Regions from separate parts of the Gordonia sp. SGD-V-85 genome, predicted to be linked through region 1. Evidence: predicted binding sites of a transcription regulator. Region 1 holds the regulator's gene; each other region holds the start of a gene.
What was found. The regulator LexA, encoded in region 1, represses DNA repair genes until DNA is damaged. The targets are predictions, from matches to a motif close to CGAACANNTGTTCG.
Positions count from the first base shown of each region.

Region 2: the regulator LexA is predicted to act here: its motif matches at 5,494-5,507, upstream of AS181_RS00300 (HNH endonuclease signature motif containing protein).
Region 3: the regulator LexA is predicted to act here: its motif matches at 3,418-3,431, upstream of AS181_RS05510 (HNH endonuclease signature motif containing protein).

Region 1 is NZ_LNQO01000002.1:291,436-300,971, reverse strand. It holds gene hrpA (ATP-dependent RNA helicase HrpA) at 1-3,003, shown strand, start outside; gene nrdR (transcriptional regulator NrdR) at 2,977-3,477, opposite strand; gene AS181_RS03440 (LysM peptidoglycan-binding domain-containing protein) at 3,577-4,116, opposite strand; gene lexA (transcriptional repressor LexA) at 4,341-5,045, shown strand; gene AS181_RS03430 (phosphoenolpyruvate--protein phosphotransferase) at 5,023-6,732, opposite strand; gene AS181_RS03425 (DeoR/GlpR family DNA-binding transcription regulator) at 6,881-7,651, shown strand; gene AS181_RS03420 (1-phosphofructokinase family hexose kinase) at 7,648-8,613, shown strand; gene AS181_RS03415 (PTS fructose transporter subunit IIABC) at 8,730-9,536, shown strand, end outside.
Region 2 is NZ_LNQO01000001.1:61,066-70,601, forward strand. It holds gene AS181_RS00270 (TIGR03668 family PPOX class F420-dependent oxidoreductase) at 167-583, opposite strand; gene AS181_RS00275 (SRPBCC domain-containing protein) at 703-1,173, shown strand; gene AS181_RS00280 (amino acid permease) at 1,234-2,742, opposite strand; gene AS181_RS00285 (hypothetical protein) at 2,808-3,908, opposite strand; gene AS181_RS00290 (YdcF family protein) at 4,109-5,170, shown strand; tRNA gene AS181_RS00295 (tRNA-Gly) at 5,212-5,285, opposite strand; gene AS181_RS00300 (HNH endonuclease signature motif containing protein) at 5,538-7,037, shown strand; gene dcd (dCTP deaminase) at 7,059-7,631, shown strand; gene AS181_RS00310 (UDP-glucose dehydrogenase family protein) at 7,764-9,200, shown strand; gene AS181_RS00315 (hypothetical protein) at 9,296-9,536, shown strand, end outside.
Region 3 is NZ_LNQO01000004.1:412-9,947, forward strand. It holds gene AS181_RS05485 (IS110 family transposase) at 1-808, shown strand, start outside; gene AS181_RS05490 (GNAT family N-acetyltransferase) at 1,224-1,586, shown strand; gene AS181_RS05495 (hypothetical protein) at 1,699-2,034, opposite strand; gene AS181_RS05500 (hypothetical protein) at 2,034-2,225, opposite strand; gene AS181_RS05505 (hypothetical protein) at 2,654-3,337, shown strand; gene AS181_RS05510 (HNH endonuclease signature motif containing protein) at 3,446-5,155, shown strand; gene AS181_RS05515 (sigma-70 family RNA polymerase sigma factor) at 5,186-6,034, opposite strand; gene AS181_RS05520 (DoxX family protein) at 6,190-6,552, shown strand; gene AS181_RS05525 (nuclear transport factor 2 family protein) at 6,575-7,132, opposite strand; gene AS181_RS05530 (flavin reductase family protein) at 7,129-8,301, opposite strand; gene AS181_RS05535 (MFS transporter) at 8,341-9,536, opposite strand, start outside.

The DNA.
Region 1 (9,536 bases):
ATCCGAGAGACCGCCGAGGCGCTCCGTCGACGAACCGGCGGCGGCAAGGGGCCCGGTGCCGAGATCGTGCCGCTCTATGCGCGACTGTCGATCGCCGAGCAGCAGAAGGTGTTCTCCCCCTCCGACGGACGCCGGATCGTGCTGGCGACCAACGTCGCCGAAACGTCGGTGACCGTGCCCGGCATCCGCTACGTCATCGACACCGGCACCGCCCGTATCAGTCGGTACTCGACCAGGACCAAGGTCAATCGTCTTCCCATCGAACCGGTCTCACAGGCCAGTGCCCGGCAGCGGGCCGGTCGATGCGGTCGTGTCGCCCCGGGCGTCTGCATCCGTCTCTACAGCGAGAACGACTTCGACTCCCGGCCGGCCTTCACCGACCCGGAGATCCTGCGCACCAACCTCGCGGCGGTCATCCTCCAGATGACCTCGCTGAAACTGGGTGAGATCGCCGAGTTCCCGTTCGTCCAGCCGCCCGACGACCGCGCGATCCGCGACGGTATGGGTGTTCTCACCGAACTCGGCGCCATCACCGTCCCGCGCGAGGGCGGGCCCCCGCGACTGACCCCGATCGGCCGGTCGATGTCGCGGATCCCGGTCGATCCCCGGGTCGCCCGGATGCTCATCGCCGGACACGAACTGGGTTGTCTCGACCACCTTCTCGTGATCGCCGCCGCGATGTCGCTCCCCGATCCACGGGAACGGCCGGCCGAGCACCGGGAGGCCGCCGACGCCCAGCACCGGCGCTTCGTCGTCCCGCAGTCGGACTTCCTGTCCTACGTGGAGCTGTGGCGGTACCTCGGCGAACAGCGCAAGGAGTTGTCCGCCAGCCGCTTTCGGCGCATGTGTGAGCGCGAGTACCTCCACTTCCTGCGCATCCGGGAATGGCAGGACCTCCATCGGCAGCTGACCGAGATCGTCAAGGACCTCGACTGGTCGGTCGCACCGACCGAACTCGACGCCGACGCCGTCCACCGATCCATCCTGTCCGGGTTGCTCAGCAACATCGCCGCCCGCAACACCGAGGGCCGCGAGTTCACCGGTGCGCGCAACACCACGCTGATGATCTTCCCCGCTTCTCCGCTCGCCAAGAAGCCGCCCGCCTTCATCATGGCGGCCGAGGTCCTCGAGACGTCGCGCCTGTTCGCCCACACCGTCGCCGGGATCGATCCGCTGTGGGCCGAGAAACTCGCCGGGGATCTGGTGAAGCGCACCCACAGCGAGCCGCACTGGTCGGCGAGACGCGGAGCGGCGATGGCCTACGAACGCGTGACCCTCTACGGGGTCCCGCTCGTCGCCCGCCGGCGCGTCGACTACGGCCCCATCGACCCGGTGGTCTCGCGGGAGCTGTTCATCCGGCACGCTCTCGTCGAGGGCGATTGGCGGACGCAGCACGCCTTCTTCGACCGCAATCGCAAGCTTCTCGAGGCCGCCTCGGACGTCGAGAACCGCACGCGCACCCGGGGTCTCGTGATCACCGAGGACCAGCTCTTCGAGTTCTACGACCAGCGGCTACCGTCCGACGTCACCTCGGCCCGGCACTTCGACACCTGGTGGAAGAAGGCCCGCCGTGCCGAACCCGATTTGCTGGATCTGCGCCCCGAGGACGTCACGGGAGGCACCGACGTCGCCCCCACGGACTATCCCGGCGCCTGGCAGCAGGGCGACACCCGACTCGAACTGCGCTACCGGTTCGAACCGGGCGCACCCGACGACGGCGTCACCGTCGTGATCCCGCAGGCACTGCTCCCCCATGTCCGACCGGCCGGTTTCGACTGGTCGGTACCGGGCATGCGCGCCGAACTGGCCACCGCACTGGTCAAGTCGCTACCGAAACAGCTGCGCAAGAGCATGTCACCCGCGCAGCGGTTCGCCGAACTCGCGCTCGGCCGGCTCACCCCGCGCAAAGAGCCGCTGGCCACCGGGCTGGCGCGCGAGCTCTCCGCGATCACCGGGATGCGGGTGACCGCAGCCGATTTCGACACCCACCGGGTACCGCCGCACCTGCGCATGCATTTCGCGGTGGCCGACGACTCCGGGCGGATCGTCTCCCGCGCCGACTCGTTGCCCGAACTTCAGCAGACCGGAACGCCCGCGGCGCCGAAGACGGTGTCGCGCACCCTGTATCGGACCTGGACCGCAGACGGGATCGGCTCGCTCGCCGAGCAGACCACGGTCGATGTCGCGGGGCAGCGGCTGACCCGGTACCCGACGATCGACGTGGTCTCCGATGCGAAGGGCCACGCGCGGGGCGTCGTCGTCGTCGATGCGGCGAGCCCCGAGACACGAGATCGCCTCCTGCGACGAGGGATCGTCGCCCTCCTCGACCTCGCGATACCTCCGCTGCACAAGCGGATCGCCGGCTCGCTGAGTCCGGTCGAACGACTCGCCCTGAGCCAGAGCCCGTACTCGACCATCGAGGCACTGCTCGCCGACTGCACCCGCCGGGCGACCCGGGACACGGTCGCCGACATCGACGACGCAGAGCTCGCCGCGGTTCGCTCACCGCAGTCCTTCTCGGCGCTGCTCGAACAGATCCGGCCACGGGTCGCCGCGGCCGCACCGGACTACTTCTCGCTGGCCGTCGCGGCCCTCGAACGGATGGCCCCGCTGCGGGCGGCGATCGACCGGCACGCCGGTTCGCTGGCTGCCGACGACGTCGCCGAACAGGTCGCCCACCTCGTGTTCGACGGATTCGTGGCGGCCACCGCGCGACGCCACCTGGAGAATCTGCCGCGCTATCTCGACGGCGCGCAAGCACGTCTGGAGGCACTACCCGCGTCCGCAGCACGCGACCAGGCCGGGGTGGCCGCCGTCGATCGCGTCGTCGAACGGTGGGCCCAGCGCATCGAACAGGTACCCGAGCACCGGCGGGCGGTGGTCGACGACGAAGCGCAGTGGCTCGTCGAGGAGTTGCGCGTGGGGCTGTTCGCCCAGCGTCTCGGTACCGCGTTCCCGGTGTCGGAGAAACGGGTCCTACGAGCTCTGGACCGACTCGGCTGACACGGGTTCGGCGAGCGCGCTCCCGGAACCCGATGCCGCCTTCAGGTCGTCGATCTCGCGCTGGAAGTCCTCCACCGAGTCGAACGACCGGTACACCGAGGCGAAGCGCAGATACGCCACCTCGTCAAGATCGCGGAGCGGACCCAGGATGGCGAGTCCGACCTCGTTGCTGGGGATCTCGGCCGATCCACTGGCGCGCACCGTGTCCTCGACCTGCTGGGCGAGTTGCGCGAGCGCGTCCTCGGCGACGTGGCGGCCCTGACAGGCTCGCCGCACGCCGCGCATGACCTTCTCCCGGCTGAACGGTTCGGTCACGCCGTTGCGTTTGACCACCGCGAGCACGGCGCTCTCCACGGTCGAGAACCGGCGACCGCACTCCACACAGGAGCGACGGCGGCGGATGGCCTGCCCTTCATCTGCGACACGCGAGTCGATGACCTTGGTGTCGTCGTTCTTGCAGAAGGGGCAGCGCATCGTGTCCTCACGCAGGTCGCGGGACGCTGGAACGCACCCGAAGCGTGCGCCCCGCCGCTTGTCGGCCGGCCCCTGTGACATCGAGGATACCGCCCGGCCTCAGCGGTACCGGGGGGTGAGCAGGGGCTGGCCCACCTGCAGCGCGCTCGACCCCAGATCGTTCATCGCGACGATCTCGTCGATCACGACCTCGCGCGGCATCTCGGGTGCCACCCGGCCGGCGATCGAGCTGAGCGAGTCCCCCGAGCGCACGTGGACGACCTCGGCACTCACGGCGGACGGGGTCAGCGAGTCCGAGTAGTTCTGGCCCACGACACCGAACACCCACACGACGAACGCCAGCCCGACGCCGGCGAGGAGCGCGACCGCGGTGCGGCGGCGCCGACGGAACACCGCCGCGTCGGGTCCGACCGGGCCACGCCCGCGCACCCCGACCGGAGAGCCACAGTGGGTACCGCCCACCCGCGGGGTCACCGGCGACGCACCCCGCGGTCGGGTGCCGGCCGGCCGGTTGTCTATCGGCCGGCCGCCGTCGGACAGCGGGGCGCGCGTCCGGACCCGATCGGCGCGGTCGGTGGGGGGCCGGACAGCGTCGGGACGGTCGGTGCGGACGGGAGCGACGAGAGTGGCGGTGCGCATGGTGCCCTCCGGTGTTCTGGTGTCTGGATCGTGCGGGGTGTCGCGGTCGGTGTTCGAACATCGATCAGATGTTCGATGCACTGATGTTCGAATTTGTAGCACGACGGCCCGACAAAGTCTCGCGACACATCGAACAAATGTTTGAGGTGCCGGTCGAACTCCGCTAGGCTCGGACCCGGCGCAAGCCATCTACCAGCACGTTCCGAAGACGAGAGGAACCGAACATGAGTGACACCGGCGATAGGCGCGGCCGAGCGCGGGGCGCCGACGACGAGGCCCCGTTCGACGCCGCCGCCGCCGAGGCCTCACTCACCCCGCGACAGGCCGGGGTCCTGGAGGTGATCCGCCGCTCGGTGCGCGAGCGCGGTTATCCGCCGAGCATCCGGGAGATCGGCGACGAGGTCGGCCTGGCCTCGACGTCGTCGGTGGCCCATCAGTTGCGGACGCTGGAACGCAAGGGGCTGCTCAAGCGCGACGCGAACCGTCCCCGTGCGGTCAACATCGCCCCGAGTGACACCCCGTCGCCGGACACCCCGACGGCCGGCCAGCTTCCCGAGCCGACCTTCGTGCCGGTTCTCGGCCGTATCGCGGCCGGCGGTCCGATCCTGGCCGAGGAGGCCGTCGAGGACGTCTTCCCGCTGCCCCGTGAGCTGGTCGGCGAGGGATCGCTCTTCCTGTTGCGCGTCGTCGGCGAGTCGATGATCGACGCCGCGATCTGCGACGGCGACTGGGTCGTGGTCCGGCAGCAGAACGTCGCCGACAACGGCGACATCGTCGCGGCCATGATCGACGGCGAGGCCACCGTGAAGACCTTCAAGCGTCAGGGCCCCAACGTCTGGCTCATGCCGCACAACGAACTGTTCGATCCGATCCCGGGCAACGATGCCGTCATCCTCGGCAAGGTCGTCACCGTGATGCGGCGAGTCTGACCTCTCCGCCGACCGAACCGTCGAGCACCGCCGCGGCAGCCTCGCGCGCCGCGGCGGGATCCGAGGTGGCCAGGGCGGCCTCGGCGGCGGCCCGGCAGTCCGGTGCGGACACCTCGCCGAGCCGGGCCCCCACGGCCGCGGCAGCAGCCGGCGCGCTGGACAGCGAGGTGACGCCGAGACCGACGAGCACGCAGGCGAGGTTCGGATCGGCGGCGGCCTCGCCGCACACCCCGACCGGCTTTCCCTGACGTGCGCCCGCTGCCGCGACTCCCGCGATGAGGCTCAACACGGCCGGTTGCCACGGGTCGGTCAGTCCGGCGAGATCGGCCGACATCCGGTCGGCCGCCATCGTGTACTGGGTCAGATCGTTGGTGCCGATGGACACGAAGTCCACCTCGGCGAGGACGGCTTCGGCCAGGATCGCCGCCGCGGGCACCTCGATCATCACCCCGGCGACCAGACCACGGCCACGGACCTCGGCGGCGAAGGTGCGCGCCTCCGCCGGCGAGGCGATCATCGGCGCCATGACCCACGGCGCGACGGCCGACCCCGACGCGGCCTGCGCGATCGCGTCGAGCTGATGCGCGCGGATCTCGGGGTGCGCCAGCGCGATCCGATCACCCCGCACGCCGAGCGCTGGGTTCGATTCGTCGGGATGGGTCACGAACCGGAGCGGTTTGTCGGACCCGGCGTCGAGGGTGCGGATGACCACCTTCTGCCCGTTGAACGCATCGAGCACCTCCCGGTAGATCGCGGCCTGCTCGTCCACCGACGGTTCGTCGGCACGCTCGAGGAACGCGAGTTCGGTGCGGAAGAGCCCGACGCCCTCGACTGGGTACCCGGCCGCGGCGCGTGCCGACGATCCGTCGGCGACGTTGGCGAGCACCGCCACGGCCACCCCGTCGGCGGTCTGCCCCGGACCGGTCCAGCCGGCGACGAGTGCGGCATGCCGCCGATCCTCGTCGACGCGAGCCCGGGCCGCCTCCGCATCGGGCTCCACCTCGATTCGCCCGGTGCTGCCGTCGACGAGAACGGTTGTGCCGGGCTCGATCTCGTCCAGGTCGGCCACCGCCACCACGCACGGGATCCCCAGCTGGCGCGCGATGATCGCGGTGTGGCTGGTCGGTCCGCCGAGGCGGGTGACGAGGGCGATGGTGCTCGTGGGGTCGAGGCCCGCGGTGTCGGCGGGCGCGAGGTCGTCGGCGAGCAGGACCGACGGCACCTCCGGAGTGGGCACACCAGGTTCGGGTAGGCCGAGCAGTTCGGCGAGGACCCGGTCGCGCACGTCGTTGAGATCGGTGACCCGCTCGGCCATCAGTCCGCCGAGCTTGGTGAACACCGCCGCGAACTGTTCGGTGGCCGCGACGGCAGCGGCCTCGGCGGGGGCGCCCTTGCCGATGAGCGCGGTCGCGGCACCGATCCAGCCGCGGTCCTCGGCCAGGCCCGCCGTCGCGGCGAGCACCTCGGCCGTCACCCCGGTGTTCTGCGACGCGCGCGTGCGCAGCCGCGCCGCGACGGCGCCGGCCGCGGTGGCGAAGCGCGAGACCTCGTCGGCGCGCCGTTCCTCGGCGATCTCCACACCGACGCCGAGCTTCTCCGGCGAGTGGTCGGGTCGCTCGCCCGGCCACAGCGCGGGACCGTGGGCCAATCCGCCGACCACCGGGGTTCCCGTCAGGATCTGCGCCATCGTCTTGCCTCTCACTCGACTATCGATGTGACCACCGTTACAAAAAGTGCTTGACTTGTCAACACAAACAGGCGTAAACACAATTACTACAACATCCAATCCCACACGCCTCAACAAGCGGGTGGTCGAAACCGGAGATCGGAGCGGTGTGTACGCCGAGGAGAGACAACAGGCGATCGTCGACGAGGTGCGCCTCGCGGGGCGGGCATCCGTGGCCGCGCTCGCCGAGAAATTCGACGTCACCAGCGAGACCGTCCGACGCGATCTCGCGGTACTGGAACGCGCCGGACATCTCCAGCGGGTCCACGGCGGCGCCGTGCGCGCCGAGATCATGCGCACCCTCGGCGAGCTCGGGATCGACGAACGGGAGTCGAGCCAGATCGAGCAGAAGACCGCGATCGGCCGGGCGGCCATCCGGTTCCTGCCGCCCGACGGCGGCTCGGTGCTCTTCGACGCCGGCACCACCACCTACCGCGCGGCCGAGGCGACCGCTCCCGATCGGAGGCTCACCCTGTTCACCAACAGCCTGCCCATCGCCGGCCTGCTCGCGGGAACCCATCCCGACGGTCTCCATGCCCTCGGCGGACGCGTACGCGGTCTCACCCAGGCGACCGTGGGCGTCGACACCGTGGACGCGCTTCGCCGACTGCGCGTGACCACCGCCTTCATCGGGACGAACGGCCTGAGCGAGGCCCACGGGTTGTCGACACCCGACCCGGACGAGGCCGCGGTCAAGGCGGCGATGGTCGCAGCCGCGCAACGGGTCGTAGTCCTTGCCGACAGCTCGAAGATGGACCGCGAGGACCTCACCTCCTTCGCCGGACTCGACGACGTCGACGTCCTCATCACCGACTCCGGGATCGACCCGGCCTATTCGGCGGCCCTGTCCGCGCGTGGCGTCGAGGTCGTGATCGCATGATCGTCACCGTCACCGCCAACCCGAGTCTCGACCGCACCCTCGAACTCGGCGCACCGCTCGCCCGCGGCGAGGTGCAGCGCGCCGGCGTGGTCCGCACCGAGCCGGGCGGCAAGGGCGTCAACGTGGCCCGGGTCGTCGCGGCCGCGGGCCTGGCCACCCGCGCACTGCTCCCGGCGCGGCCGGGCGACCCGTTGCGGGCCGCACTCGACGACCTCGCACTCCCCTACGACGCCGTGCCGGTCGAGGGCGAGGTCCGGTCCAACATCACCATCGCCGAATCCGACGGGACGACCACCAAGATCAACGCACCGGGCGTCACCTTGACGGGCCCGGATCGCGAGGCGCTAGTCGGGCTGATCCGTGAGCACGCCGGCTCCGCGCAGTGGGTCACCCTCTGCGGTTCGCTGCCTCCTGGCGTCCCCGACGACTGGTACCGCTCGATCGCCGACGACCTCGTCCTCGCCGGATGCCGGGTCGCGGTGGACACCTCGGGCGCTCCCCTCCGTGCCAGCGTCACCGGTCGCGTCGACCTGATCAAGCCCAACGAGGACGAGCTCGCCGAACTGACCGGAGCCGACCCCGGACAGCTCCGAGAAGCACTCGCGCGCAACGATCTCGGACCGGTCATCGACGCCGCTACGACCATCGCCGAGCAGATCGGGGGCAACGTCCTCGCCACCCTCGGCGCCGTCGGGGCCGTGTTGGTCACCGCATCCGGCGTGTGGTCGGCGACCCCGCCGCCGATCGTCCCCCGCAGCACCGTCGGCGCCGGCGACTCGTCACTGGCCGGCTACCTCATCGCGCAGAGCACCGGGGCCGCGCCCGCCGACTGCCTCCGGTCGGCCGTGGCGTACGGCGCGGCGGCGGCATCGCTCGCCGGCACCCAGGCCCCCACGCCCGACCACCTCGACCTCCCCGGCGTGCGGGTGACCGAACTGTCGGGAGCCGCGCGCATGACCTGACGGCACCGTCCCGGCGGGTCCTCACATCCATCCAACACCGCACCCATCCAGCACCGACTCCATCCACCATCGACCCACCCAGCACCGACCCCACCCTTTCCACCGAAGGACATGCCATGACCGAGCAGATCATCACCGACCAGACGGTGAGTCTCGACGTCGACGCCGGCGGCGATCCCGCCGCCGTCATCACCACGCTCGCCGACGCCCTCGCCGCGGCCGGCCGGACCACCGATCCCGCCGACCTCGCGCGGGCCGCACTGGACCGAGAAGCCAAGTCCGCCACCGGACTTCCCGGCGGCATCGCCATCCCGCACGCCCGTACCGCGTCGGTGACCGCGGCCAGTCTCGCCATGGCGCGGCTGTCCCGCAAGGTCGACTTCGGCGCACCGGACGGGCCGGCCGACCTGGTCTTCCTCATCGCCGCGCCCGAGGGGGGTGCCAGTGCGCACATGAAGCTCCTCAGCTCGCTGGCGCGCTCACTCGTCCGGCCCGACTTCGTGGCCTCGCTCCGCGCGGCCGAGAACGAGGAGCGGGTCATCGAATTGGTCAACGAGGCCATCGACCCCGCACCCCCGGCCCCCGCCACCGCGCCGACCGCCACCCCGTCGACCCCTGCCCCGTCGACCCCTGCCCCGGCCGCCGCGGCAGCACCAGCGACGTCTACCAAGGAACCCGAAGGTGCGCCGGCCCACCCGGACTCGGACCGGACCCCGGACCCGGGACCGGCCACGCCGCGCATCGTCGCGATCACCGCGTGCCCGACCGGCATCGCCCACACCTACATGGCGGCCGACGCCCTGAAGTACGCCGCCGAGCGGGCCGGCGTCGAGTTCGCGGTGGAGACCCAGGGGTCCTCGGCGACCACGGCCTTCGATCCGGATGTGATCGCGTCGGCCGACGCCGTCATCTTCGCCACCGAC
Region 2 (9,536 bases), on a different contig from region 1:
AGGCGATCCGGAGACTCGGCCGGCCGAGCCCGGTGATTCGGACCGGTTGTCGCGTGGCCGTTCGCCGCTGCGCTGCACCATCGGGAACCTCCTCGGTATGCCTGCGTGGCAGCCAGCCTATCGAGGAACGCGCCGGAATTGCCCGAAACCACCCCCGCCGACGTGCCTATGAGGTGGCCGACCAGCTGTGCCACGTCAGAGACTCCACGACGATCACCGGTCCATCGGGCCGTCGGAGTCGATACTGCGGGTACTTCCCGGCCAGCGTGTCGATGCCGTGACTGCCGACGGATTCACCGGCGTCGACGACATGTGCCCGGCCGTCGACCCGCACCCACCAGAGTCCATCCCAGTTGTCGGAATACATGTCAGCCAGGAGCGACACCGCGGGGTTGTCCGCGATGTTGGCGAGACGACGGAGTGCGGTGGTTCGTTTCGGCTTGTGATCCACGCACGTGTAGATGACGTCGTCGTCGAGTGCGCCCACGACGGGGACCAGGTGCGGCTTGGTGGAGGGTGACACGGTGGCGAGCGTGACCGACCGGGCGGCGGCGAAACGTTCCCGAGTCAGGCGCAGGTCCATCTCACGAGGATGACACGCACTCGTGGGGAACAAGGTCACCGATGAGTACGGGCGCCGGTTCGGGTCCACCTCTGTGTCCGATCCCCGATCCGGGGGACCCGACCCGAAAGGGCAGCACCATGACGCACGAGAACGTTGCCGTCAGCCGCACGATCTCCGCCACACCCGATGAGGTGTTCGCGGCGCTCGCCGACCCCCGCACACACCAGGCCATCGACGGCACCGGCTGGGTTCGGGACGCAGTCGACACGACGCCGCTGCGGGAGGTGGGCCAGCTCTTCCGGATGAACATGTACCACTCCAACCATCCGGATGGTGACTACCTGATGGAGAACCGGGTCGAGGTGATCGAACCGCGGTCGGCGATAGCGTGGCAACCAGGGCAGCGCAACGACTCCGGGGAGCTCGAATTCGGCGGCTGGACATGGCGGTACGACCTGGTGCCGGTGGGGGAGTCGTCCACCGAGCTCACCTTGACCTACGACTGGTCGGCCGTACCCACCCACATCCGCGAGTACATCGAGTTCCCGCCGTTCGCCGACGACCATCTGCGTAACTCGTTGAACCACATCGCCGAACTTGTCGGCTGATCGGCGAGGTCAGCGACTGAGCGAGCCCCGGCGCCCCACCCCGATCGCCCGACGAACCGGTCAGCCGACGAGGTCCGGATCCGGATCGCGATGCGCCGACGCAGCCGATGTGGGTGACAGATCGGCGGTGAGCAGGTCGACGGTCGGGCTGCGCGTGATCACCTTGTGGCCCCACCACAGAGCGAGGAACACGAACAGTGCGCCGTAGGCGGTGAGCCAGAGTTCGAGATTCCCCGCGGATCCGTCGCGGATCGCCGGGAGATTCTGCCCCGCGATGACTGCAACACACATGAGCAACGCGATGATCGGGCCGGCCGGGTAGAGCCAGGCCTTGTAGGGGAGTCTGCCGAGGTCCAGACCCTGCGCCTGCCACGCCCGACGAAAACGATAGTGGGCCCACGCGATACCCATCCACGTGATGAAGCCCGCCACCGACGAGGCGGTGACCAGCCACACATACGCGCGACCGTCGCCCACCCGACTCGCCAGGAAGCAGAGGGCGCCGATGGCCGTCGTCGCGGCCACGGCGAGGAGTGGCACTCCTGATCGCGTGACCCAGCCGAACACACGTGGGGCGTTGCCCTGCACCGACAGGCCGTACAACGCGCGGGTTGCCGCGAACAGGCTCGCATTGCCCGCCGACAGGATCGCGATCAGGATCACGGCGTTCATCATCGATGCCGCCACCGCGATCCCCGCGTCGGAGAACACGAGGGTGAACGGGGCGATTGCGATGTTCTCCTCGGACGCATTCAGCAGATTGGGGTCGGTGTACGGGATCAGGAACGCGATGACGGTCAGGGTGCCGATGTAGAACAGCAGGATGCGCACGAAGACGGTGCGCACGGCGCGTGGAATCGCCGTCTTCGGTTCGACCGCCTCGCCGGCGGCGACCGCGATCATCTCGGTGCCCTGGAATGCGAAACCGGCGATGAGGAAGACCGACAGCATGCCGAGCGGGAAGTCCACGAACGGAGCGTCGTCGATCGTCCAGTTGCTGAAGCCCGGCGACGGACGGTCGCCGACGACACCGAGAATCAGCAGCACGCCGACGATGAGGAAGACGACCACCGCGATGACCTTGATCGCCGCGAACCAGAACTCGGCTTCGCCGAATGCCTTGACCGCGAACAGGTTCAGCGCCAGCAGACCCGCCAGGAACACGACCGACCAGATCCACGACGGCACGTCGGGTGCCCAGTACTTCATGATCAGCCCGGCGGCCACCAACTCGGCGGCCAAGGTGACCGACCAGTTGAGCCAGTAGTTCCACCCGGCTGCGAAGCCGAAGGACTTGGACACGAAGCGCTTTCCGTACTCCTCGAACGGGTTGCTGCACGGGATGTACGCCGACATCTCGCCGAGGCTCTGCATCAGGAAGAAGACCATGCAGCCCATCAGCAGATACGCCAGGATGGCGCCACCCGGGCCCGCGTCGGAGATGGTGGCGCCCGAGGCGACGAACAAGCCGGTGCCGATGGCACCGCCGAGCGCGAGCATGCTGATGTGACGACTCTGAAGTCCCTTGCGCAGCGACTCGTCGGGGGTGATCCCCAGGGGACTGGACATCGGCAGAGTCTAACGGCCGGTCGGCCCGTCGGCCGGGTATTGAACTGTTGCCCGAGTGCTGACCCTCAATCGAGGCTTGTCAGTTCGGAGACCAGTTCGTGCACCGGGTCACCGGGACCGATGTCGTAGGTGCACTGGTCGTGCCTCGGGTCCGGGACGAATGCCCAGAAGAGTGCGGTTGCCGTCCCGGCCGCCCGCTGACCGGCGACCTTGGTCCGGAAGTCGTCGGCGCGCTCGGATGTCGAACCGCATGAGCCGGCATGCTGGCCGATCTCGTTCACCGCGAGGGGTTTTCCGACTACGCGTGCCTGGCGTAGACGTTCGGCCAGTCCGTTCCACTGATCCCCGGGGAGCGCGACACCGTCCGCACCGTAGTCGTGATAGTCCAGGACGTCCACGTACGGGGAGCCGGCGACGTACTGGTAGTCGGGCCCGGCGATGCCGCACTGGCCACCGCCGGTGAAGCCGGACCAGATCACCGCCCCGCCGTGCAGTCGGGTGACCATCGCGCCTGCGCTGCCGAAAAACGACCGCAGTACGCGCGCGGCGTCGACCGGGCACGACCGCTGCTGCCATCCACACGACTGATCGCCACAGATGGACGGTTCGGGTTCACCCACCAATTCCCATCCCGCCAGGGCCGACCTGCTCTTCCAGCGTCCCACTGCCGTCCTGACCCACTGCTCGAACGTGAGTCCGCCCGCGCCGGCGACGGTTCGCCAGCCGGATCGGTACCAGTCCCGTTCCTTGAAAACTCTGCTCTCGCATGCGCCATCGGCGGCCGCGAGGACAGGCAAGACCATCTGATCGTGCCGTGCGGCGGCGTCGAAGACGGCATCCATCGGCCCGAAATCCAATTTTTGGGTGTACTTGTTCACGGCCAGTTGAGCGAACAGATTGAAGCGGGTGAGCGAATGCGGAGGTAAGGCGGCGAAATAGTCGTCGAGATCAACCATCGCTCCGCATCCGGCATTCACCGACCAATCGGTGGCCAGCTGGTAGGCGTCGAATCCGGATGGCCACCACTGGCGTCCATCAAGGGTCAACCCAGCCGGAGTGGCATCGACCCGGTTGGGCGCCGCATGAGCGGGCGGCGGCAGCAGCCAACTCAGGAGCAGGCCGATGCTCAGCACCAGAATCGGAGTTCTCATCGCGGGCAGATGCATGTGTGCGTCCTGGGATGACGAGGACCGACTGTGGCGTCGGCCCAACTCGTTCGATGATTGCACGCCGGCCGCGCGGTTTCGATCGCGTCCGAGAATGGGTACGGAGAAACGTTTCGTGTGCGCCGAGATCGAGTTAGAGCCGCTGGGCTCATTCCTCATTCGCCGACCTGCGCGACACCTGTGACACCATCGTGCTCGTGATGGGCGTACCGATAGTTGCGGCAGTGCTGCTCATCGCGAGCGCGGTGCTCGCATGGCAGGACCCACGTCGTCTGAGCCCCGGCATCCTGCTGACCGCGGGCTTGTCGGGCGTGATGCTCGCCGCGGTGATCGCGGCCGTGGACAGTGGCGTCGACGACGACGGCTCGGTTCTCGCGCCGGCGGTCGTCATCGTGGCCCTCGGACTCGTTGCGCTGCTTGCCATCCTCATTCTCGGGGTGTCGTTGATCGCCAACGGCGTGACGCTTCTGCGCCGAGAGGGGCGCCGTCCATCGAACCTGCTGTCGGCGCTCCTGGGTGCACTCCTGTCCGGTTACGCGCTCGCTGTCCTGCTCGGGATCATCGTCGGATGGTTCGACGTGTCGACGAGCAACGCGCTGCTCAACTTCCTCCTGGCGGTGGGGATGCCGGCCGGTTACCTGGGGTTCGTGTTTGCCTCGCTGCTGCTCTGGTCGTGGCTGTACGGCCGGTGGAGCAGGTGGCGGGCGCGACGGGCGAAGGTCGGCGCGATCATCGTCCTGGGTGCCGGTCTGCTCGACGGGTCCCGCGTCGGTCCGCTGCTGGCATCACGACTCGACCGCGGTCGCGAGATCTATGATCTGGCCCGGGCTTCCGGCCTGGACCCGCTGATCATCTGCTCCGGAGGCAGAGGTGGCGACGAGCGGCTGTCGGAGGCCGCGGCGATGGCCGAGTACCTCGTGTCGAAGGGCGTCGATCGTGATGCCATCGCACTCGAGGACCGATCCACCGACACCGCGGAGAACCTCCGGTACTCGAGGCGTGTGCTCGACGAGCGTGGAGTGACCGAACCGGTCGCGGTGGTGACGAGCGGCTATCACGCCTTCCGCGGAGCGATGCTCATGCGGTCTGCCGGGATCGACGGATTCTCGACCGGCGCCCACACCGCGCGATACTTCGTCCCCAACGCCCAGGTCCGTGAGTTCTTGGCGGTTCTGCGTGACCACCGATGGATCAACGGAGTCGTCCTGGTCATGCTCAGTGTGCCGCTGATCGCCGGCACCGCTGTCGCTCTCTTCGGCTAGTCGATCACCGGACCAGGGGGCCTCGCGAGTTGCGGTGATGGTGGAGCCGATGACGGGAATCGAACCCGCGTATTCAGCTTGGGAAGCTGATGTTCTGCCATTGAACTACATCGGCGTGCGAGTGCCGGACTCGCGAACGACAGCCTAGCAAACCCGTGGCCGGTCCGGTCGCCGGCACGCGCAGATGTCGCAGAACGTGGCGTCAGGCGCAACGAACTGCGACATCTGGGCGAGACCGGGTCGCGGCGGGGCGACGCGATTCGGTTGCGACGCAGAACAACTCGCCGGAAGGGGTTGCGCGCCGGGCGATCGGCCGGTAGTCTCGAACGTAGTTTCGAGTAAAGCCATGATGACGGGGGATGAAATCATGGCTTCTACAGGGCCATCTGCAGCACCACCACTTCTTCTCGACCAGTACAAGCGCCTGCATGCACTTATGGACGAGATCGCCGAGACGCAGTCCACGGATTGCTCCGACACTGACCTCTTACAGGTCGCGATCGAGCACGAGCGTGCCGAACGACGGTTGCTGTCGCTGTTCACCGATCACATCGTCGACATCGACGAGCGGTCGGCGTACCGGAAGATGGGGTGCCAGACCGTCTCCAACTTCCTCTGCCATGGTCTGAACCGGCGCGGCGAGGCGACCCGCCTGATGAACCGGGTCTGGGCCTTGGGCAGGTTTCCGGACATGCAGGGGGTGCCGCTCGAACCGCGCTTCCCCGAGACCGCCAAAGGTGTTGCCGACGGCGAGATCTCGGGACGCCACGTCGACGTCGTCATCGAGGTGATGCGCAAGATCCCCGCCGACGTGGACCCTGCCGACCGGGAAGCCGCCGAGGCAACGCTCGCGCAATACGCACGCGAGTACGACCCGTCGTCACTCCGTGATCTCGGCGCCCGCATCCTGGCCCACCTCGACCCCGACGGAACCATCACCGACGATCGCGACCGCGCCCGTAACCGCGGACTCAAACTCGGGCCGCAAGACGCCCAACTGATGTCCCGGCTGACCGCAACGCTCGACCCCGTGACGCGCGCCATGTTCGACGTCGTCTTGTCGGTGTGGGCCGCTCCTGGGATGAACAATCCCGCCGATCCCGAGTCGCCCACCGGGAACCCCGCCGCCGCGGACCCCGACGCGCTGGCCGCCGCTGCCGGACGCGACGAGCGCTCCGCGGAGAAGCGGAACCACGACGCGTTGCGCGCCATGCTGCGCTTCGTGCTCGACGCCGGCGCGCTCGGGGGTTCGCACCACGGGCTGCCGCCACACCTCGTCGTCTCCATCACCGAATCGGCGCTGCGCGACGCGGCCGGCGACCCGGCACGGACCGCGACGGGAACCCTCCTACCCATCAAGGACGCCATCGACCTCGCCGCCGCCGCGCAGCATCATCTCGCGGTGTTCCGGGACCACTCCAGTGAGGTGCTCTACCTCGGGCGGTCCCGGCGATTGGCCTCGCGCGCACAACGAATCGCCGCGGTCGCCCGCGACGGCGGCTGCACCTTCCCGGGATGCACGCGGCCGTCGTTCGACTGCGAGATCCACCACGTCGTCGAGTGGGACGCCCACCACGGATCCACCGACCTCGACACCCTCGCGACCGCCTGCCCACCACACAACCGAGTGGTCGGCACCGGGGTGGATCAGTGGGCCACCACCATCGCCACCGAAGGGGTCGACGCCGGCCGCGCCGTCTGGCACCCGCCCCGCGCGCACCCGTCGCCGACGCCGCGGATCAACCATGCCCATCGCACCGACGCGATCCTCGACCGAATGCGCGCTGATGTCCGGCGGCGGCGCAGAACAGCGGTGCCGGAGAGCGGAGGGTCGGCGCCGACCGACACCGGCGCAGATCCTCCCTGACCATTCGATAACCTCGACACCGTGCTGCTCTCCGACCGCGACATCCGCGCCGAGATCGCTGACGGGCGCCTCGCCATCGATCCGTTCGATCCCGCCCTCGTCCAGCCCTCCAGCGTCGACGTCCGGCTCGACGGCCTGTTCCGGGTGTTCAACAACACCCGCTACACCCACATCGACCCCGCACAACGCCAAGACGAACTCACCTCGCTGGTCGAACCGGCCGACGGTGAGCCCTTCGTGCTGCACCCGGGTGAGTTCGTGCTGGGGTCCACCCTTGAAGTGTGCTCGCTGCCCGACGACCTCGCCGGCCGGCTCGAAGGCAAGTCGTCACTCGGTCGGCTCGGCCTCCTCACGCATTCGACGGCGGGCTTCATCGACCCCGGCTTCTCCGGCCACATCACCCTCGAGCTGTCGAACGTCGCGAACCTTCCGATCACCCTCTGGCCCGGCATGAAGATCGGGCAGCTGTGCCTCATCCGCCTCAGCAGCCCGGCCGAGGAACCGTACGGCAGCGCGTCGGTCGGATCGAAATACCAGGGACAACGTGGCCCCACCCCTTCGAAGGCGTACCTGAATTTCCAGAAGCACGACTGAGGGGTTTCGACTCGGCTCAACCGGCGGGTGGGCGGACCGGGTGGGCGCGGCTCCGGAAGTTCACCCAGCCGATGACAACCCGCCACGACGAGGATGGTTACCGGTGGTTCCGCCTGGGTAACCGTTGCCCTCATGAAGCTCACGGTGATCGGATGCGGCTACCTCGGTGCCACTCACGCGGCCTGCATGGCCGAACTCGGGCACGAGGTCGTCGGCATCGACGTCGATCCGTACAAGATCGAACGCCTGCAGGCCGGCGAGGTCCCGTTCTTCGAGCCGGGGCTCGCCGACATCCTGCGCCGCAACATCGACGCCGGACGACTCCGCTTCACGACCGACCACCTCGCGGCCGCCGACCACGCCTCGGTGCACTTCCTCGGCGTCGGGACCCCGCAGGAACCCCGCGGGCACCGGGCCGACCTCTCGCACGTGTACTCGGCGATCGACGCGCTCGTGCCGACGCTGCGGGGCGCCCACCTCATCATCGGCAAGTCGACCGTACCGGTCGGCACCTGCGCCAAACTCGCACAACGGATCTCGGTACTGTCGCACGCCGGGGCGGATGTCGAACTGTCGTGGAGTCCGGAGTTCCTGCGCGAGGGATTCGCCGTCGAGGACACGCTCCGGCCGGATCGGCTCGTCCTCGGTACCGGTTCGCTCGACCCGAGCGGCCTCAACACGGCCGCCGACGACCCCGACGCCGGGTCGTCGGCCGGGGAGGTCACCCGCGAGATCTACCGCGAGATCCTCGAGACCGGCGTGCCGTTGATCGAGACCGACTGGGCCACCGCGGAACTCGTGAAGGTCTCGGCGAACGCCTTTCTGGCCACCAAGATATCGTTCATCAACGCGATCAGTGAACTGTGCGAGATCGCCGGCGCCGACATCAACACCCTCGCCGACGCGATCGGGCACGACCCGCGGATCGGACGCCGATTCCTCAACGCCGGTCTCGGTTTCGGCGGCGGTTGCCTGCCCAAGGACATCCGCGCCCTGACCGCGCGCGCCGACGACATGGGCGCCCCGCGGGCCGTCGGCTTCCTGCGGGAGGTCGACGCCATCAACATGCGTCGCCGGGGTGCGGCGGTGGAACTGGTCTTCGAGGCCCTCGGCGGCGAGGTCCTCGGGCGCAACGTCGCCGTCCTGGGCGCCGCCTTCAAACCGGAGAGCGACGACGTCCGTGACTCACCCGCGCTGACGGTGGCCAGCAGGCTGGCGCTCGAAGGGGCGTCCGTGACCGTCTTCGACCCGAAGGCCATGGACAACTCACGACGCGTCCACCCGAGCCTCGGCTACGCCACCTCGGCGCGCGACGCGTGCGACCGGGCCGACGTCGTCGTCATCGCCACCGAGTGGGCCGAGTTCGTGCACATGGCGCCCGAAGAACTCGAGGGCGTCGTCCGCGCCAAACGCATCGTCGACGGCCGGCGCTGCCTCGACCCGCAGATGTGGCGCGACGCGGGTTGGGACTACCGCGCCCTGGGCGGCCCCGCTCCCACCCGCCCTGCGCCGCGAAACCACCCGTCCGAGCAGGTGAACGGATATGCGCCGGGGGCCACCGTCCGCTGAGTCGTGCTAGGTTGAGCTCGCGACTGTCCAGGGGGCACCTACTCGCCGGTGGGGGACATGAGGCGAGGTGCACGTGAGGTGCAGGAATCAACCAGATGACCGACACGGTGGCCGATCCGGCCGTGACACCGACGTCTGCGCAGGCAGAGGTCACGGTCAGTGCTGCCGTCGTCGACGCCGTGCGCGCCGAACTCGCTGAGCGGGGGATCGCGCAGAATGCCGAGGTCGTGCTGTTCGATCTCGATCCGCGGGCGGGCGTCTCGGTGGGACGGTTGGACCCGGCTCGAGGGACCGTCGCGGACTCCTACTCCGATTCCGGTCTCACCCTCGCCGTCC
Region 3 (9,536 bases), on a different contig from region 1:
GACCGATGCCCGAGACGCTGCACACTTGGCGAAGTTGCTGCGCCTGGGCGAAGTGGTGGCGGTCAGTGTTCCTGAGGTGGGCACCGAAGCCGCACGGGATCTGGTCCGCGCCCGCGAGGACGCCCGCAGCGACCTGATGCGCGCTCGGCATCGATTGTCCAAACTGCTTCTGCGACAGGGGATCGTCTACTCCGGCGGGAAACCCTGGACCGGTGTTCATCAGCGGTGGCTGCAGCGTCAACGTTTCGAGCTGCCGCTGCTGCAAGCCGCCTTCGACAACGACCTGGACGCGGTGTTGAGCGTGACCGCCCGCCGTGACCGCCTCGATGAGCTGATCGAACAGACCGCGGCCACCGATCCGTGGCAGGCGGTGGTCACCCGGCTGTCGTGTTTGCGGGGTGTGTCGACGCTGACCGCGTTCGCTCTGGCGGTCGAGATCGGCGACTGGTCACGGTTTAGCGGCGCCACGATCGGCTCCTACGCAGGATTGGTGCCCTCGGAATACTCGACCGGCGGGACCCGCAGTCAGGGATCGATCACCAAGGCCGGTAACGCCCACGTGCGGCGGCTACTGGTCGAGGCGGCCTGGCAACACCGACGCCCCTACGCCACACCCGGACAGACCATGCGCCGCCGGTGGGAGGCGGCCTCACCGGCTGCCCGCGCCCGTGGCCATGCCGGCAATCGTCGGCTACACAAGCGCTGGCAACAATTCGACCGCCGCAGCAAACATCCCTGCGTGGCCAACACCGCGATCGCTCGTGAGCTCGCCGGCTGGTGCTGGTCGCTGGCGGTGCTCGACGACTAACCAGCACTGACACACAATCTTGGCCACCCGTCGCGGGACTCCCGCTGTGGTGAACAGGGAACGAATCCACGGCGTCGCTATGTGCGCCAGCACTTTTGGGTGCACGGTACGCACGTTTACATAGACCCGTCGGCCAGCGTTTTCATCTCCTGTCGAACACCGTTGAGCGGTAACCAACCCGCGTATATCAGTCCGACAACACCGTCGCGAGTAACGACCACCACACACCGCGGCGGGTGGCCAACCCCACAACAGCCCCTGAGAAGGAGGCAATTTCGCCATGGGACTTGACAGAGCAGCACTACATATCAGCGACGAGCCACGAAGGCCTGGCGAGACGATCTCGCCAGCCCTTCGTGGCTCGCTTCGCTCGCACCTCAGGGAACAGTGGGCGCAACCGCATCGAAGGGACGTTGTGCAACCAGTCGAGATCAACGCCGGGACGTGGTATCTGCGTGCGCTTCGTGCGGACGAGCGGATCACCGACGTCCCGGCGTTGTCTCATCTCGAGGTCGACGACCCCGCCGCGTACGTCGCTGCGGCGCAGCGTGACTGGGAGTCGGAGACACGATTCGTCTGGGCGATCTGCATCCCCACCACCGGTGAGCTCATCGCCCTGATCGGGGTCACGCCGAACGGCTCGTCGGGCCGCCTGTGGGGCGAGGCACGCGACGGCTACGACGAGGCGCTGGACACCGCCGTCGGGCCGGTCTCGAGGTTTGCCGAGGGTGCACTCGGTCTGGTTGTCGGGCAAATGCTGTCGCGCGGGATCGGCTGAGACGCGGAGTCAGCACACGACCATTCGTCGTACCCGGGGCGATCTTCGTCCATTCGGCGATCTGCGCGCCGCTTCAGATGACCCAGGTCTTGCTCACCGCCGAACGTTACGGTCAGCAATCTCCGCAGGTCGTCTTGATCCAGGAAAGGTCGTACCGGATTTCTCCTCGGTCGCCGCAGAATTCGCATACGGTGCTCGACTCGTCGGTTGTCGCGTCGACCAGGAGCTCGCAAAGGCTCCACGTGAAATCGTCGACCGAGTCTCCGTAATTGAGGTAGCAGCGCACAACCCCGAACTTCTCCTTGATCTGCGCGTAGGTGAAGTCGTCGGTGACGGCTGAGAGCCGGCGATGGAGGCGAACCAAGAGCGGATACCAGCCGGCGTTCACAGTGCAGTCGACTACCGGGGACGCCATCGCGGCGGGGAGTCGGACGGGTTCGGGCGCCATCAGGCGACGCCTCGCTCGGCCTCCGCGGGCCCCTCGGAATCCACGCCCGTCAGTGCGCTCCTGGAGTCGGATCGCAGGCGATCGGCGGCGGTGTCGGCTCGGCGCATCTCACCGATCTTGCGAACGATACCCGCGAAGGTGGCGGCCTCGACCGAATCATCTGAATGTGCGCGGGCTTTCGAGTTGGTCATGTCGCCTCCGCTCGGTTCGGCCGACTCGACGCGTCGGCTTCCGTCAACAGAATGCGACGCAGCACCGACATCTGTCAGAGATCGTCGTCCAACTGCCACAGCTCACTCCACGGTTGATGTCACCGGCACCGAGTAGGTTCTCGGCGTAGTAATGACGACCCGGACGGGACACCCCGGAGGAGATGACCGCGATGGGCACGATGAAGACGACTGACCAGTGGATCGATTCGTCCTGTGAGGGCCCCGATCGGTTCACTCGGATCATCGCAGAGTCGCAGGCGCAGTCGCTGATCCCTCACTCGACACCCTCAGATGAAGCCAGAGCTCTCGCGTGGGAGTTGGTCGACCGGCGCGATCGGATCGCCGCCGAGTTGTGGGACTGCCGGACATCGGGAATCTCTGTGCCGGTTGGGAAGACGGCACTCCGCTTGGCATCCGGAGCGCTCTACGACGCCGAGCAAGCGGTGGTCGACGAACTCGTCTCGCGGATCCCGGCGAGAGCGGTTCATGAGCGGATGAACTCCGCCGCCTACCTGGCAGCGGATATCGACGCTGCGACAGCCGAGGCCGCAGTGCTCGACACACATGAATCCGTCGGTCGGGCAACGCAGCACGAGGCCACCGATACCGAACTGCTCGGCGATCCCGCCGACTACGCCGGAATCGACCCCATCGAGGACGTGGCGATTCCACCCCGGATCGAATGGACCGAAGCCGACCGCAAGGCCGTGCTCGACGAGGCCATCGGAACGTACGGAATCGCTGCCGGCGAGTGGTACTCGGTGGAATGGCCGCCGACGGAGGGCTCCCTGTGGGACCCCGGATACCTCGTCACCTCGGACTGGGAGCCATGCGACGAACACGCCGACGATCCGGACAGTGACGCAGCACTCGACTGTGTCCGATGCGAAGACTCGGTCACCACTGAGGTCGAAGCGATGGCCGTCTGGAAGTTCACGACCAGGTTGACTCACCACCGAATCGGGTTCGACAGCAACGGTTCTCTGATCGTCGATCGGGTGGCGGAGGAGATGGACCCGACATTCGAGGTACGCGAGATCACGCAGGACCCACGCCTGATCCGCATCGGCCTGCCACGCGGACATCGCTGACCTCGATCTGAGGATGACCTGTCGGTGCGTCGTGGTTGCATCATCGGATATTCGAAGGAGAAACAAATACACCCTTGACTCGAACATATATTCGAGTATCGTGGAGGTATGTCATCGGGGGCGGGGGCCGGGTCCACTACATCTGTGGACCCATCACAGGAGTCGGTCGAGCCGCGCTTTCGTCCCGACCATGAACTCTCCGCTGCCGAACTCGTCGAGGTCCTCAACCACTGCGCGGGTTTGGCGGCAGCGTCGGCGCATCGAATGATGGTCGTTGCCAGCCTCATTCACGACGAACGCGAGATGGACTACGCGCAGCGGCGCGCCGAGACGCACAGCGGCGAACTCGACTCCATCGAAGCCTTCGAGCACCTGTCCGCGCGGGTGGCCGCTGGTGAGAATCCCTACGAGCAGTTCGGGCCCAACGGTCTCGAACAGGCCATCGCCGAAGTCGGTGCCACCCTCACCGTGACGCCGGCCGAGGCGAAAGATCTCATCGAAGCCGGCGACGCACTGCGCTACCGACTCTCCTTCACCGGACACGCACTCGCGTGCGGTCGAATCGACAAGCGCCGCTTCCTCATCGCCCTCAAACGCACCGACCTCATCACCGACGACGAAGAGATGCAGACCGTCGACGCCCATCTCGCCGAAGCGATCTTCGCCCGCCCACCGATGTCCACGGCCCGGTTCACCGCCATGGTCGATTCCATCGTCGCCAAGTGGGCACCCGACGCGATCCGCCGACGCAAGGAACGAGTCAAAGCCGACCGCAAGGTGACCGTCACCCCCGACCGCTTCACACCCGGGCAGTCCCGGATCTCCGGCACGCTGCCCACTGCTGATGCCGCCGAGTTCGACGCCCGCCTGACGGCGATGGCCACCGCGGTCCACGCCGGTGACCCTCGAAAGTTGGCCAACCGCCGAGTCGATGCTCTGAAAGCGCTCGCGCGGGGCGAAGCTTCTATCGCGTGCGAATGCGACGACTGCCGACCTGCCGCAATGGACATTGAAGCCAACACCACCGGCGACGTCGACGCAGCGACAGTGGACACCGCCGACCACACGACTGAGGCACCCGCGCGCCACTCCGGGAACGATGACACCGACACCCCGGACAGCGACACGGTTGTCGCCGACCCTCCGGGTCCGGACGCGTCGCCGTCGTCATCGCCGGCGCCGCGCGCGACCTTTCACATCGTGGTGAACCTGTCGACCCTGTTCGGTCTCGACAACGACCCCGCTTTCCTCGACCGCCACGGCATCATCGACGCCGACACCGCCCGAACACTCCTCGCCGAAGCCCGCCGCACCTACATCCATCCCGCACCCGACGCACCCGACGGTTCACCGGCTCCCGACGCGGACAGTTCGACAACGCGATACACCCCCTCGAAGAAGCTCCAGGCGCTGGTGCGCGCCGGCGAACTGTGCTGCACCTTCCCCGGCTGCAACGCCCCGGTCTGGCAGATCGATCTCGACCACACCGAACCCTTCGACCACACCGACCCGCGTCGCGGTGGCCCGACCGATGCGCGCAACCTCAAACCGCTGTGCCGGTTCCATCACCGCATCAAGACCTTCACCAGCTGGCAGGACCACCAAGACGAGTCCCGCACCGCCTGGTTCACCACCCCCACCGGGCACATGTTCGTCGGCAACGCCTTCAGCGGACGCGACCTGTTCAACAAGCTCTTCCCCAGACGGTCACCCGATCATCCCGCCCGCGACAGACTCGACACGCAGCGCGACAACGACTTCCGACGCCACCAACGCGCCGAGAAGCGCTGGAACGACGCCAACCCGCCGCCCTTCTGAACACCGCAGAGGCCACATCGCCGGTCAGGACTACCTGGACACGGCGGGTGACGTCATGCGACGAATGTCGATCCGCACGACTCGCCCACCCTTCACGGCGATGTCGATGACGGCGAGCGGGTGACCGCCCGGTGCGATCACATGAACCATCCGACCTCCCAGCCACATCGGCGTGCTTGCCCGGATACGGTCGGCGAAGAATCGGGTCTCCTCCGCGACCGCCCGGGCGCCCCGGACCACGGTCGGTGTGTCCGGCGGTACCAGTGACCGGTCGGCGACACGGATGCAATCCTCGCCCAACAGCGCGACCATCGCATCAAGACTGCCGCCGCGCGCCGCGGCCAGAAAGGCGTCGACGACCAGGGACGCATCACCCGACGGCAGTTCAGGGTCCAGCTCGGAGTTCAACCGCGAAGACGCGATCCGTCCGCGTGCCCGGCTCGCATGCTTCTTCGCACCGTCCACACTGGTGTCGAGGATCGTTGCGACCTCACCGAACGGAACCGCAAAGAGGTCATGCAGCACATAGGCCACGCGTTGCGACGGCGTCAACCGATCGAGGACCACCATCAGCGCACGTGACACGTTCTCGCGCTGCAGGTAGAGCTCGTCGGCCGCGACAGCCTCCGCGGGGAGAGCGTCGGCGAACAGCGGATCTTCCTGTCGTCTGCCGCGGGCGCGCAACTGATCGAGACACACCCGGGTGAGTGTTGTCGTCAACCATGCGGCAGGGTTGCGGATCTCGGTGCCGTCGACACGCAGCGAGTTGAGCCACGTGCTCTGCACGGCGTCCTCGGCGTCGTGGATCGAGCCGAGCATCCGGAACGCCATGGCGGTCAGCTGCGGTCGTAGATCTTCGAACTCTGAGGTCGGTACCACCGGATGTCACCTTCTCGTGGGGTAGGACGTCGGTACGGATGAGAGCACCACACTCACATCGTCCATCCGACAACCCACCTCAGAGGAGGACACATGTCGACCGTACCGACCCGGCCACCGCGCGGCGGAACCCGACCAGCGAAGGGCCCCCGGCGATGACCACCACCCTGTTCGTCGCCACGATCATCTGCATCGTGGCCAATGGCGGTATCGCCATCGCCGACTTCGCCCGGGCCGAGTTCGTGCTGGCCAATTCGGCCGAGGTCCACGTCCCACCTCGGTTCCTGCCCCACCTCGCGACACTCAAGGCCGCCGGAGCAGCAGGGCTTGTCCTCGGGTTGACGATCGAACCCTGGATCGGCGTCGCCGCCGGAACCGGGCTCACTCTGTTCTTCGTCGGCGCGGTCATCGCCCATGTGCGGGCCCGCGTCTTCTACAACATCGCGTTCCCGGGCGCCTTCCTGCTCCTCGGCGTGGCGGCTACGGTCTACATGATCCGACTGACCACAGGCGCGTGACCCGTCACCGGCGTCGAACGCCTCAGCCCATCAACGCCGACGCCGAGGGGTAGCTCTCGGCGAATCCGTCGGGAAGCGGCGCGATGAAGACGTTCTCGGTGCGGGTACGAGTGATCCGCCACCGGCCGTCGTGCTTGCGAAAGGCGTTGTTCAGCCGACTCGACCGCAACAGGGCCGAGCCGTCGCCGAAGAGCCACGGCTGCATGTGAATCCACTGTCCCTCGGCGTCATCGCCGTCGACATGGACCTGCTCCGAAGTCAGGTAGTGCGCGTTGAGCACCAGTGCCGGGTCCCGCTTCTCATCCCAGAAGCGCTGGAAGTGTTCGCGGATCTCCGGCTTGCCCTCGGCACGCCCGAACTGTCCGTCGTAGTACTCGCCGACGCCCTCCCACACCGCGTCGTCGGTGTAGAGGTCCAGGATGCGCTCGATGCGCTCGGCGTCATCCGCGAGACCGGGTTCGGGACACGGGGTGTCACAGAGGAACATGTATCGAGCCTGGATTCGTCGGATCTCGGCTTCGGCCTCCAGAATCTCGACCCGCGCGACGAGCGCCGAGATCCTGGCATCGTCGTCGCTCATCGGCCAAGCACCTCGACCACCGCACGCGCCTCCGAGATCCAGGCCTCGACCTCAGAGCCGTTCACGCCCAGCGGCAACTGCGACAACCGGAGCGTCATCGAGTATCCGCCACGTGCGTCCCGGATCGGCAGCACGACGGAACCGACGTCATAGGTCTGATCGGGTCGCACCTCGCGGAGGCGATAGTCGACGGCCGACTTCCCGATGGACTCGCAGATCTCGCGTTCCTGCGAAGGCGTCAACCGGCCCCGCTCATAGGATTTCGTCGCCTCTCGCATCTCCTCGTACGCAGTCGATGAGGCATCGGGCAGAAAGGACACCAGGTAACCGTGCCGCCGCACGAAGTCGAGACGGTCGCGATGTACCTGTCGCACATCATCGTCGGCATGCCGGAGCTTCGCCAGCCACCGCTCCCGGGTCTCGTCGTCCTGGTCGAACACGTACGTGTCCCCGATGGGCGGCACCATCGGGATGCGGTACGCGAGGCCTTCGTCACGGTCGACGCCCGGCGCGGTGGCCGACAACACGACGGCCATCTCGTCGCGGCTGACCGCGGTGAGGACCGACACCTCGCAGCCGACGGACGTCGCCAATGCCTCCACCTGCGGGCGCGCCGCGTGTGCGGCATGGATCGTCGGCAGGATCTCGTGGTCCATCCGGGCCATCAGGGACGTCGACACGAAACTGCCGTAACCACCCTGGAAGAAGATCAGCGGCGACACCGGGTTGGTCACGGCCAGATCCCGCACCTCACAGAGCGTTATCCAGTGATCGCCTGCTTCGACGACGTTGCTGATGCGGGTGTCGATCCAGGCCACCGAATCCGCGAGAACCGGATCGCCCGACGGCGAAGGGAACCAGTCGATGCCCGCGAGCTTGTCCTCCCAACGCTGCGCGATGGTGAGGACGACGTCCTCCTGTTCACCGCCGAGGATGTTGATGCACAACGACTCGCAGGCCCGCATCTTCTCGAAGGTGCGCGAGGTCTTCATCGGCATGAAGGACACCAACGGCGGGTCCATCGACACCGAGCTGAAAGTCCCGACGACCATGGCCAGCACGGAGCCGTCGTCACCGCGTCCCGTCACCACGACCACGCCGGTGGGATAGTGCCCCATCACATTTCGGAAGATGCCTGGGTCGATGGCACTGATCACATTGTCGGACATGTCTTCTCCTGGGATCGAATCGTCGCGGTGGTCGGGCACTCAGGCGGACCGGGCCTCGACCGGCTCCTGGACGTAACGCTTCTGCAGAATGGCACCGAGTCGCTCCGGCCGGAGGAAGGCGATGCACAGTGCGCCGCCGACCAGCAGGACGATGCCGGTGATCGTGAACGCCTGGTGCACGCCGGCCGCCATGTTGTCGGCCATCTCCGCGCTGGGCTTCTCACCCTTCGGCGGCGACACATACCCCGCGTCGGTCATGAGCCAGCCGACCAGGATCGGCGAGATGACCGCGCCGAACGACGCCACGCCGCCGAGGGTGGCCATGAGGATCGGTCGCTGCCGAGCGCCGACCGCATAACCGATCGCGGTGGCGGTCATCGGGAACGCCAGGCTGCATCCACCGGCGAGGCACAGCAGCGCGACCGCCGTGATCCCCGACGACGCCTGGATGGCGATGAAGCACAACCCGGCCAGGACCGCGGCGCAGCCGAACGGGACGGCGATCGCCCGATGTGCCGAACTCCCCCGGTGCAGCATCCGGTGCCCGAGCGCACCCAGTCCGAGCAGGACGAGCGCGCCGACCACCCACGGCACGGTGGTCACCGCACCGACCTCACCGAGCGACAGCCCGACCACGGTGCCCAGGTACTGGGGCAGCCAGGTCGTCAGGAAGCCCTGCACCCAGAAGTTCGACGCCCCGCCGATCACGGCGGAGATGAACGCCAAGCTGAGCAGCGCACGCCAGATCTTGACCGGCTTCTGCTCGTCGACCGCGGAGGTCGCGACCTCCTTCGCATCGTCAACCGTCTCGTCGGTGTCGAGTGCCGGCTCGTCCGGCGACGAGGCCTTCTTGGGACGGTAGGGACCGTCCGCGCCGATCGCCCACCAGGCGATCACCCACACCAGGCCGATGATTCCCAGAACACCGAACGCCCAGCGCCAACCCCACACGGCGATGACCCAGGCCAGCAGCGGCGCCGCGAAGACAGGTCCCAGCGTGGAGCCGGCGGCGATCAGGTTCGACGGCAGCGCACGACGGGTGGGCGAGAACCAGGTGTGCGCGGAGGTGAGCGACATGGCCGTCGCGGGTCCCTCGGCGCCGCCGAGGATGATCCGCGTCACCAGCAGGATGGCGGCGCCGCCGCCGAGCAGCATCGGGAATTGCAGCACCGCCCAGGTGACGCCCATCGCGAACAGGATCCACTTCACCGAGATCTTCGACGCCAGGAACCCGG